Regions from separate parts of the Streptomyces sp. NPDC046887 genome, predicted to be linked through region 4. Evidence: riboswitches for the same ligand, from Rfam matches in the RefSeq annotation. Region 4 holds a riboswitch; each other region holds the start of a gene.
What was found. Region 4 has a riboswitch for cobalamin ahead of metE (5-methyltetrahydropteroyltriglutamate--homocysteine S-methyltransferase). Riboswitches for the same ligand answer to the same signal wherever they lie in the genome.

Region 1 (2,691 bases), on a different contig from region 4:
GTCATCCAGCCGTTGCCGGTCTGCGCCAGGGTGCGCATCATCCGGCCGTACAGCTCACGCGCCGGCATGGTCTTGCGGGCCAGCCCGGCGGCCTCGGCCTTGCGGTAGGCGGCGTCGAACTCCTCGCCGTACAGGTCCACCAGCTCCGGCACATCGGCCGGGGAGAACAGCGACCAGGGCTGATCGGCGTTGACCCGGCGCATGAACTCGTCCGGGATCCAGTGCGCCAGGTTGAGGTTGTGGGTGCGCCGGGCGTCCTCGCCGGTGTTGTCCCGCAGCTCCAGGAACTCCTCGATGTCCGCGTGCCAGGTCTCCAGGTAGACCGCGGCCGCGCCCTTGCGCCGCCCGCCCTGGTTGACCGCCGCCACCGAGGCGTCCAGCGTCTTCAGGAACGGCACGATGCCGTTGGAGTGCCCGTTGGTGCCCCGGATCAGCGAACCGCGCGAGCGGATGCGGGAGTAGGCGATGCCGATGCCGCCGGCGTGCTTGGAGAGCCGGGCCACCTGGTGGTAGCGGTCGTAGATCGAGTCCAGCTCGTCGGCGGGGGAGTCCAGCAGGTAGCAGGAGGACATCTGCGGGTGCCGGGTGCCGGAGTTGAACAGCGTCGGCGAGGACGGCAGGTAGTCCAGCCGGCTCATCAGCCGGTAGAGGGAGGCCACCTCGTCCACCGCGCGTACGGAGTCGTCCTCGGCGAGGCCGGCGGCGACCCGGAGCATGAAGTGCTGCGGGGTCTCGATCACCTTGCGGGTGATCGGGTGGCGGAGGAGGTAGCGGGAGTAGAGGGTGCGCAGCCCGAAGTAGCCGAAGCGGTCGTCGGCGCCGAGGTCGACCAGCGCGTCCAGGGTGTCCGCGTGCAGTGCGGCGAACGCGGCGGTGCGGTCGGCGATCAGCCCCTCGCGGTGCCCCACCGCCACCGAGGCCGAGAACGACACCGCGCCCTGCCCGGCCGCCTCCTCGGCGATGGTCCGGGTCAGCAGCCTGGCGGCCAGCCGCGAGTACGCGGGGTCCTCGGAGATCAGCCCGGCGGCCGCCTCGGTGGCCAGCTCCCGCAGCTCCGCCTCGTCCGACCCGGCGTGCCGGCCGCGCAGCGCGGCGGCGGCGACCCGGCCGGGGTCGGTGTCGGGCAGGTCGGCGGTGAGGTCGGTCAGGGTGCGCAGCAGCGCGGTACCGGGACCGTCGGCGCTCACCCCCGCGGTCTGCTCCGGTTCCGTGACGCGTGAGGCCGGATCGGCTGGCGCGATGGTCACGTGGGGCTCTCCCTCGCTCGGCTCGGGGCCCTCGACAGGCGGGCGGCGGGAAGCGCGAGAGCGGCTTGCCCGGGCACAGGGCAGCACGGCTCGCGTCCACCGGCCCACTCCGCGAGGCCCGGACGTCTGGACACCCGGGCCGGTCGGTCCGAGTGTGCTGCCGGCAGGTCGTCGGACTCACGGCGCGCCCGGGCCGGTACGGCTTGGGGGCGCGTACCGGGGCGGAAACACACCGGTTTCACCGTTGCGGGACAGTTCCGGATTCGCACCGGATTCCCCTGCGGCGACAGCAGGAATGAGCATACATCTGGTGGGCGCTCGCGAAAGCACCCCCCAGATGTTGTGTCGGCCCGTACAAGTCGTGTCCATCCGCACACCTGTTGTGTCCGCCCCCGCCACCCTGCGGGAACAGGCCAAGGGACAGCTGGGCGACCGGCCGCGGAGGCCGGGGGCCGCGCGGGGCGGCCGGGACCGGGGCGTGGCGCGGGGCCACCCGGATGGCCCCCTCGCGGCGCCGGGAGGGCCGGGGCGGGGCCGTGTACGGGCCCGGCCGGGGCGTCGCCCGAAGTCCGGCCACAGGGCCGCCCGGGGTCCGGCCGCGGGGCAGCCCGGAGTTCGGCGGCGGGGCGGCCCGGGGTGTGGCCCGGGTCCGGCCGCGGTACCGCCCGGGGTCCGGCCGCGGCGCTGCCCGGGGTCCGGTCGGGGGGCGCCCGGGGTCTAGCCGCGGTACCGCCCGGGGTCCGGCCGGGGTGTGGCCCGGGTCTGGCCGCGGGGCAGCCCGGAGTTCGGCGGCGGTACCGCCCGGAGTTCGGCCGCGGGGCAGCTCGGGTCCTGGCCGTGGGGCGGCCCAGGTTCTGGCCGGGGTGTCGCCGGACGGCCCCCTCGCAGCCGCCCGTATGCCCCCGCCGGGGTCGTTCAGACGTCCCGGCCGTAGGTGTGCAGGGTGACACCGGGGATGGGCGCCCAGTCGCGGGCGGGGGTGCGGTCGAAGCCGACCCGGCGGTAGAGGCGCTGGGCGGCGGCCATGGCCAGGTGCGAGGAGAGCACCACCCGCCGGCAACCGGGCACCGTCCGCGCCCGGTCGACACAGGCCCGCACCAGCGCCTCGCCCGCGCCCCGGCGGCGCGCCTCCCGGTCCACCGCCAGCATCCGGATCTCCGCCTCGCCCGCCCCGGCGAGGTCCGCCCAGGCCCCCGGCCCGGCGGCCAGGGCCACCCCGCCGAGCACCCGTCCGGTGTCGTCCACGGCGACCAGCACCTCCGCGTCGGCGGCCCGGCGCGCCACATCCCGCAGCGCGACCAGGTACTCGTCGGCCTCGCCGAACTCCAGCAGCCCGTCGGCCAGGTACGCCCGCGCGGTGACCTCGCCCAGCGCGGTGTGCTCCTCGGGGCGTACCGCCCTGATGGTGATGTCCATAACCGCAAGCGTGCAGCGCGGCGGGCCG
Region 2 (2,691 bases), on a different contig from region 4:
AGGCCGGGGACAAGACGATGCTGGACGCCCTGGAGCCGGCGGTCGCCGCGCTGGCCCAGGCGGCGGACGGGCCGGGGGCGTACGCGGCGGCCGCCGAGGCGGCGGCGCGGGGCGCGGCGGAGACCGTGCCGATGCGGGCGCGCAAGGGCCGGGCCAGCTATCTCGGTGAGCGCAGCGAGGGCCATCAGGACCCGGGGGCGACCTCGGCGGCGCTGCTGCTGGCCGCGCTGGCGGAGGCGGCCGGTGAAGCGGACCAGGGAGAGGGGCGACGGGGATGAGCGGCGGGGTCGAGGGACGGGTCGGCATCGTGCTGGTGTCGCACAGCGCCGAGGTCGCGGGGTCGGTCGCGGATCTGGCGCGCGGGCTGGCGGGCGGGGCGGGCACCCCGCTGGCGCCCGCGGGTGGGCTGCCGGGCGGCGGGTTCGGCACCAGTACGGAGCTGATCGCGGCGGCGGCCGTCTCGGTGGACGGCGGGGCGGGGGTGGCCGTGCTGGCCGACCTCGGCAGCGCGGTGCTCACGGTCAAGGCCCTGCTGGCCGACGACGAACTCCCCGACGGCACGCGGCTGGTGGACGCGCCGTTCGTGGAGGGGGCGGTGGCGGCGGTGGTCACGGCGGCGGCCGGCGGCGACCTGGACGCGGTGGAGGCGGCGGCCGCGGAGGCGTACGGCTACCGGAAGAAGTGACCCCCATGGGTGGCCCTCCGCCACCCCGGCGGGATGGCGGAAGCACCGGTACGCGGGTTGTGATGTACCTGGTCAACGCACTAGGGTCACACCGCCTTGGTGTACGGGAAATCCGGTGCGGTACCGGTGCGGCCCTCGCCACTGTGATCGGGAAGTCCGGCTCCACCCTCGGGGGAACCCCTCCGGGAAGCCACTGGACCGCCGCGGGAGACCGCCACGTCCGGGAAGGCGGAGCCGAGGCGGCATGACCCGTCAGCCAGGAGACCGGCCAGGGCGCGTTGTCCATCCACGAGGTGCTGGAGAGGGTCTCCCGACCATGCATATAGCCGAGGGGTATCTGCCCCCCGCGCACGCGGCTGCCTGGGCCGTCGCGTCCGCTCCGTTTGTCGTGCACGGAGTGCGCGCCCTGACCCGCGAGGTCCGGAGCAACCCGGAGTCGACGCTCCTGCTGGGTGCGTCCGGGGCGTTCACCTTCGTGCTGTCCGCCCTCAAGATACCGTCGGTGACGGGCAGTTGCTCCCATCCGACCGGTACGGGGCTGGGCGCCATCCTGTTCCGGCCACCGATCATGGCGGTGCTCGGCACCATCACCCTGCTGTTCCAGGCGCTGCTGCTGGCACACGGCGGGCTGACCACGCTCGGCGCCAACGTCTTCTCGATGGCGATCGTCGGACCGTGGGCCGGGTTCGGCACCTACTGGCTGCTGCGCCGCTTCGGGGCGCCGCTGATGGTGGCGGTCTTCTTCGGCGCGTTCGTCGCCGACCTGTCCACCTACTGCGTCACCAGCGTGCAGCTGGCGCTCGCCTTCCCCGACCCGGGCACCGGCTTCGCCGGGGCACTGGCCAAGTTCGGCTCCATCTTCGCGCTCACCCAGATCCCGCTGGCGGTCAGCGAGGGCCTGCTCACCGTGCTGGTGATGCGGCTGCTGACGCAGTCCAGCAAGGGCGAACTGCTGCGGCTCGGTGTGCTGTCGAAGGTGACCGGCAAGGGCGCGGGCAAGGCCGGCGCCTCGGGTGAGGAGAAGGAGGCGGCCGCGCGATGAGCCGCAACGCGAAGATCAACACCCTGCTGCTGCTGGTGGTGGCGGCGCTCGCCGTGCTCCCGCTGGCGCTGGGCCTCGGGGACCACAAGGAGGAGCCGTTCGCCGGCGCCGACGCGCAGGCCGAGACGGCGATCACCGAGCTGAAGCCGGACTACGAGCCCTGGTTCAGCCCGCTGTACGAGCCGCCGTCGGGCGAGGTCGAGTCGGCGCTGTTCGCGCTCCAGGCGGCGCTGGGCGCGGGTGTCCTGGCGTACTACTTCGGGCTGCGCCGCGGCCGCCGCCAGGGCGAGGCGCGGGCGCTCGCCGCCGAGGGCACCGGGGGTGCGGCGGCCGCCGCCGACCCGGGCCCGGGTGCGGCCCGGGACACCGGGGCTGCCGGGTAACCGGGTGCTGCCGATCGACGCGGCGGCGCACGCCGGCCGCTGGCGCCGCCGCCACCCGGTGGAGAAGGCGGTTCTGGGCTTCGGTCTGACGCTCAGCGCGGTGTGCCTGCCGGCCTGGCCGGGGGCCCCGCTGGTCGGCGCCGCGACCCTGGCGGTGCTGCTCGGCCCGGCCGGGGTGGCGCCCCGGCTGCTGTGGCGGGCGTTCCGCCTCCCGCTGGGCTTCTGTGTGACGGGCGCGATCCCGCTGCTGTTCCAGGTGGGCGGCGGCGCCGGAGCGGTGTCGCTCGCCCCGGACGGCCCGCTGCACGCCGGGCAGCTGCTGCTGCGCACCTCGGCGGCGTCCCTGGGGGTGCTGCTGTTCGCGTTCACCACGCCCGTGTCGGATGTGCTGCCGCGGTTGGTACGGGCCGGGGTGCCGGCGCCGGTCGTGGACGTGGCCCTGGTGATGTACCGGATCGGCTTCCTGCTGCTGGACACGGTGGCCAAGGTGCGCCAGGCGCAGGCGGCCCGGCTGGGGCAGGCGAGCCGGGCCGCGGCCTGGCGGTCGCTGGCCGGACTCGGCGCCATCGCCTTCGTCCGCT
Region 3 (2,691 bases), on a different contig from region 4:
CCGAAGTCATAGCCCTCGGCGCGCAGTCGGCGCAGCAGCGCCACCGCGGAGGCGGGGGTGTCCAGGCCGACCGCGTTGCCGATCCGGGAGTGCTTGGTCGGGTACGCGGAGAGGACCAGCGCCAGCTTCTTGGCGGGGTTGGGGATGTGCCGGAGCTTGGCGTGCCGGACGGCGATCCCGGCGACCCGGGCGGCGCGCTCGGCGTCCGGCGCGTAGACCGGCAGCCCGTCCTCGTCGATCTCCTTGAAGGAGAACGGGACGGTGATCAGCCGCCCGTCGAACTCGGGCACCGCGACCTGGGTGGCGGCGTCCAGCGGGGAGAGCCCCTCGTCGTTCTCGTCCCAGGCGGCCCGGGACCCGGTCAGGCAGAGCGCCTGGAGGATCGGCACATCGAGCCCGGCCAGCGCCCCCGCGTCCCACGCCTCCTCGTCCCCGCCCGCCTGGGCCTCGGCGGGCTTGGTGCCGCCGGCCGCGAGCACGGTGGTGACCACGGCGTCGGCGGCCCCGAGGCGGTCGATCAACTCCGGCTCGGGGGCGCGGAGCGAGGCCACGTAGAGCGGGAGCGGGCGGCCCCCGGCGTCCTCGATGGCACCGCAGAGCGCGTCCACGAAGGCGGTGTTCCCGCTCATGTGGTGGGCGCGGTAGTAGAGGACGGCGATGGTCGGGCCGTCGACCGCCCTGGTGGTGCGCTCCAACACGCCCCAGGTGGGCGCGGGGGCGGGCGGTTCGAAGCCGTGGCCGGTGAGCAGCACGGTGTCGGAGAGGAAGCGGGCCAGCTGCTCCAGGTTGGCGGGGCCGCCGTGCGCGAGGTAGGCGTGCGCCTCGGCCGCCAGGCCGATCGGCACGGTGGAGGCCTCCATCAGCTGGGCGTCGGGCGCCTGCTCGCCGGTGAGCACGACCAGCGGAAGGCCGCTGTCGCGCAGCACGGCGAGCCCGTCCTCCCAGGCCCGTACGCCGCCGAGGAGGCGGACGACCACCAGCCCGGCGCCGTCCAGCAGCGCGGGCAGGTCCTCCTGCGGAAGGCGGGAGGGGTTGGCGTACCGGTACTCGACCGGGCCGCCGGCCGCGCGGGCGCTGAGCAGGTCGGTGTCGGAGTGCGAGAGGAGGAGGACCGGGGCGGGGGCCCCTTCCGGCGCGGGGGCGGCCCCCGCCGGTGCTCCCTCGGTTATCCCCGGCTGCGGCCCGGTGGGCGACACAGGCGCGTCGGGTGCGGCGGCCGCATGGGGCGCATCGGGCGCGTCGGGGGTCGTCGTCGGCTCGTCGGCGTGCGTCATCGCTGCGCTGGCCTTCCTCGGGGTGTCCGCGCCCCGGGTGGTGATGAGGACGGCGGGAGTTCCTGACTCGCCCGGACCGCCTCCGCGGCCGGACTCACAGTGGCGGGACCGCGCCGGATTTCCACCGGGCTTCCTCCCTCGGGCCCTGGGACCCTGTGCCGTCTGCATAGTAGAGGCTGCGCGTATGGTGGCCGCCATGCCGTCCAGCTCACCCAAACGCCCCGAACCGGGCGAAGGTCATATACGGACCCGCCGCTCCGGCCGCGTCCGTGACCGCGGTGACGCCTGCCCCGGGGCGCTGCGGCTGCACCGCGCCGACGACGGCGCGCTGGCCCGGCTGCGGCTGCCCACCGGTGTCCTCACCGAGCAGCAGATACGGGTGCTGGCGGACGCCGCCGACCGGCTCGGCGACGGCCATCTCTCGCTCACCTCGCGCGGCAACCTGGAGCTGCGCGGCCTCGGCGAGAGCTGCGGGCTGGAGCTGGCGGAGCTGCTGCGCGGCGCCGGACTGCTGCCGGACTCCGAGGCGCATGAGCGGATACGGAACATGGTGGTCTCGCCGTTGGCGGGCCCCCGGGTGCAGGCCGCGGCCCGCGCGTTGGACGTGCTGCTGTGCGGGGAGGCCTGGACGACCGGGCTCTCCGGGCGCTTCCTGTTCGCGGTGGACGACGGCCGGGGGGATGTGGCGGCGCTCGGCGCCGATGTGACCCTGCGGGCGGCGGCCGAGGGGGACTCCGGGACTGATGGAGACTCCAGGGCTGATGGAGACTCCAGGGCTGATGGAGACTCCAGGGCTGATGGGGACTCCAGGGCTGATGGAGACTCCGGGGCTGATAGGCACTCCAGGGCTGATAGCGGCTCCGGGGCTGATGGAGACTTCGGGGCCGGCGGGGCCTTCCTCCTCGTCGTCGCCGACCGGGCGTACGAGGTCGGCGGACCCGACGCCCCGGCCGCCGCGCTGGCCGCCGCCCGGGCCTTTCTGACCGCCGCCGAGGCCGCCGGAACCGGTGCCTGGCGGGTGGGTGAACTACCCGACGGCGGACGCGGGATGGACGTGGCCGGGGAGCTGGCCCGGGCGGGAGTGACGGCCTCCCCCGCCCCCCGGCCGGTCACCCCCTCCCCAGGCTCCGGCCCCCCGCCCGGCATCCTCGACGGCGGTTTCGTCTCCGTATCGGCCCGGCTCGGCCGGGTGACCGGCGACCAGTTCCGCGCACTGCTCCCGGCCGCCGAGATACGGGTCACCCCCTGGCGCGGGTTCGTCCTCCCCGCCTGGCCGGACCAGGCTGCCGCCCGGGACCGGCTGGCCGAGCTGGCGGCGGCCGGATACCTCACCGCCCCGGACACGCCCTGGGCCACGGTGAGCGCCTGCACCGGGCGGCCCGGCTGCGCCAAGTCGCTGGCCGACGTCCGGGGGGAC
Region 4 (2,691 bases):
AGGACGTCCAGCCCGGCCTTCTCCTGGAAGGACAGCACCTCCTGGATCTCGGCCCTGATCCGCTCCTCGTAGCCGGCGGCGTCGATCCGCCCGGCCCGCAGGTCGGCGCGGGCCGTGCGCAGCTCATCGGTCTGCGGGAAGGAGCCGATGGTGGTGGTCGGCAGCTGCGGCAGACCGAGGTGGGCGCGCTGGGCGGCGGTCCGCTCGGCGTACGGCTGGGAGCGCCGCGCGTCGGCGTCGGTGACCGCGGCCGCCCGGGCCCGTACCGCCGGATCCCGGGTGATCGGGGAGCCGGCCCGGGAGGCGAGAGCGGCGCGGTTGGCGGCCAGTTCGCCCGCGATGGTGTCGGTGCCCTGGGCCAGGCCCTTGGCGAGAGTGGCGATCTCGGCGGTCTTCTGCCGGGCGAAGGCCAGCCAGCGCAGGATCTGCGGGTCGATGTCCCGCTCGGCCGCCGCGTCGATCGGCACATGGAGCAGCGAGCAGGAGGCGGAGACGTCCACCCGCTCGGCCAGGCCCAGCAGGGTGCCGAGGACGGCGAGGGACTTCTCCAGGTCGTTGACCCAGATGTTGCGGCCGTTGACCACACCGGCGACCAGCCGCTTGCCGGGCAGTCCGCCGACCGCGGCCAGGGCCTCCAGGTTGGCGGCGGCGGCCTCCGTGAAGTCCAGGGCCAGGCCCTCCACCGGCGCCTTGGCGAGCACCGGCAGCGCCGTGCCCAGGCGGTCGAAGTAGGAGGCGACCAGCAGCTGCGGGCGGTCGGTGAGGGCGCCGAGGTCGCGGTAGGCGCGCTCGGCCGCGTTCAGCTCGGCCGGGCTGCGGTCCTGCACCAGGGCGGGCTCGTCCAGCTGCACCCACTCGGCGCCCGCGGCCCGCAGATCGGCCAGCACCTCCGCGTACACCGGCAGCAGCCGGTCCAGCAGGGTGAGCGGGTCGAAGTCGGCGGCCACCCCGGGGGCGGGCTTGGCCAGCAGCAGATAGGTGACCGGGCCGACCAGCACCGGACGGGCGGTCAGCCCCAGCGTCAGCGCCTCCGTCAGCTCCGCGACCTGCTTGGTGGAGTCGGCGGTGAAGACGGTGTCCGGGCCCAGTTCGGGCACCAGATAGTGGTAGTTGGTGTCGAACCACTTGGTCATCTCCAGGGGCGCGACCTCCTGGGTGCCCCGGGCCATGGCGAAGTAGCCGTCCAGGGCGTCGGCGGCGACGGCCTCCCGGTGGCGGGCGGGCACGGCGCCGACCATCACCGTGGTGTCGAGCACCTGGTCGTAGTACGAGAAGTCGCCGGTGGGCACCTCGTGCACGCCGGCCTCGGCGAGCTGCCGCCAGTTCCCGGCGCGCAGCTCGGCGGCGGTGGCCCGGAGGGCGTCGGCGGTGACCCGGCCCTTCCAGTACCCCTCGATCGCCTTCTTGAGTTCACGGTTCCGCCCCTGGCGGGGGTAGCCGTACACGGTGGCCCGTGCTGCCGCGGCTGCGGACTTCGTGGTCACGGAGATCTCCTTCGCGAGATGGATCCCTGAGGTCCCGGAGACGGGGACGAGGACGGCGAAGGTTCGACCGACCGGGCGGGGACCGGTACGCGCGGCAAGCGCGGTCTTCCGCCTGGTATGGGGGCCGACCCTCCCTCGGGGTCACCGGGACAGCCGTACGCGGTCGTTTCGCGCACGGGCAACGGGCAGGTCTTCGGACTCGCGGGCCCGCCCTCCCCGAAGGAGGACACCTACTGGCCGTCGCTTCCCAGGCCCGGCGGGCCCAGTGCGTATGACGGCGGTCGTTCCCGCTCACCGCTGCGGGGCAGTCCCGGATTCCCACCGGGTTCCCTCTTACGACGCCTCCCGTCTGGCGGACGGGGCGAACCAGCTGCACCGGCCACCCTACGGGTCCGGTCGACCGTCCGTCCGACCGCGTCCACGATTCGGAAAGTGAGCTGGACCACTCCACCGGGTGGGTGAACCGGCTGACCAGGGGGAATCCCGCCCGGCCTGCTCCTATCGCCGTCCTGCGTGATAGCGGCGGCAGCCTCGCAGCATGCCCTCCGCCGACAGGGTGAACACATCCACGAACTCGCCCAGCCCCGGCACCAGTCGGCCCATCACCACCACGCAGTCACCCTCGGCGACGATCCGCTGGATATGGTGCCGCCCGCCGTACGGGGCGGGGTCCGGGACGGCGCCCGGCGCCCCCTCGTGCAGCAGCGAGCCGAGGCCGTCCAGATCGCCGCTGTCCAGGTAGTGGTACGCCAGTCGCACATGGTCGACACCGGAGTCCGTGACGACACGGCTGGGCGGCAGGGGCCCGGCTTGCCGGCTCTGCATGGGGCAGTCCTTTCCGTACGCCCCCCCGCCCGGCCAGGCGGAGGCACCTCCACGGTGCGCCGGAGCCGCAACCCCCCGCTATCCCCGCCCTATCCCCGGCGGCCGCGCTCGTGCGAGCAGGCCGAAACCGTTCACCATCACCGAATCCACACACCATGGACAAGTGCGGAATCCTCCGTGAAAATGAGCCAGCGCACGCTCACCGCTCCGCTGCTCGGCCGCACCGCTTCTCACCCCTGTTCCCGTGCGCCCCCGGCTGGGAGACTCATTGACTGGTTCGCCCGGCGGGGCATCCGAGACCGAGGACACCGTCGTCTTCCGTGTTCTCGGACCGTTACAGGTCATCGGGCCCGGCGGCCCCGTGCGCGTGCCGCCCGGGCGC

Region 1: linked by a shared signal. The riboswitch ahead of ABZ945_RS03265 (ribonucleoside-diphosphate reductase subunit alpha) and the one ahead of metE (5-methyltetrahydropteroyltriglutamate--homocysteine S-methyltransferase) in region 4 are both predicted to bind cobalamin.
Region 2: linked by a shared signal. The riboswitch ahead of ABZ945_RS28210 (energy-coupling factor ABC transporter permease) and the one ahead of metE (5-methyltetrahydropteroyltriglutamate--homocysteine S-methyltransferase) in region 4 are both predicted to bind cobalamin.
Region 3: linked by a shared signal. The riboswitch ahead of cobN (cobaltochelatase subunit CobN) and the one ahead of metE (5-methyltetrahydropteroyltriglutamate--homocysteine S-methyltransferase) in region 4 are both predicted to bind cobalamin.

What each region holds. Positions count from the first base shown of each region.
Region 1 is NZ_JBEYXH010000002.1:44,103-46,793, reverse strand. Features, by position in the region: gene ABZ945_RS03265 (ribonucleoside-diphosphate reductase subunit alpha) at 1-1,187, opposite strand, end outside; cobalamin riboswitch at 1,392-1,557, opposite strand; gene ABZ945_RS03260 (GNAT family N-acetyltransferase) at 2,163-2,663, opposite strand.
Region 2 is NZ_JBEYXH010000041.1:30,098-32,788, forward strand. Features, by position in the region: gene dhaL (dihydroxyacetone kinase subunit DhaL) at 1-278, shown strand, start outside; gene ABZ945_RS28205 (PTS fructose transporter subunit IIA) at 275-685, shown strand; cobalamin riboswitch at 738-973, shown strand; gene ABZ945_RS28210 (energy-coupling factor ABC transporter permease) at 1,002-1,727, shown strand; gene ABZ945_RS28215 (energy-coupling factor ABC transporter substrate-binding protein) at 1,724-2,110, shown strand; gene cbiQ (cobalt ECF transporter T component CbiQ) at 2,115-2,691, shown strand, end outside.
Region 3 is NZ_JBEYXH010000003.1:189,799-192,489, reverse strand. Features, by position in the region: gene cobN (cobaltochelatase subunit CobN) at 1-1,274, opposite strand, end outside; cobalamin riboswitch at 1,312-1,446, opposite strand; gene ABZ945_RS05575 (cobalamin biosynthesis protein CobG) at 1,471-2,691, shown strand, end outside.
Region 4 is NZ_JBEYXH010000016.1:36,325-39,015, forward strand. Features, by position in the region: gene metE (5-methyltetrahydropteroyltriglutamate--homocysteine S-methyltransferase) at 1-1,484, opposite strand, end outside; cobalamin riboswitch at 1,672-1,820, opposite strand; gene ABZ945_RS17115 (nuclear transport factor 2 family protein) at 1,983-2,309, opposite strand; gene ABZ945_RS17120 (BTAD domain-containing putative transcriptional regulator) at 2,671-2,691, shown strand, end outside.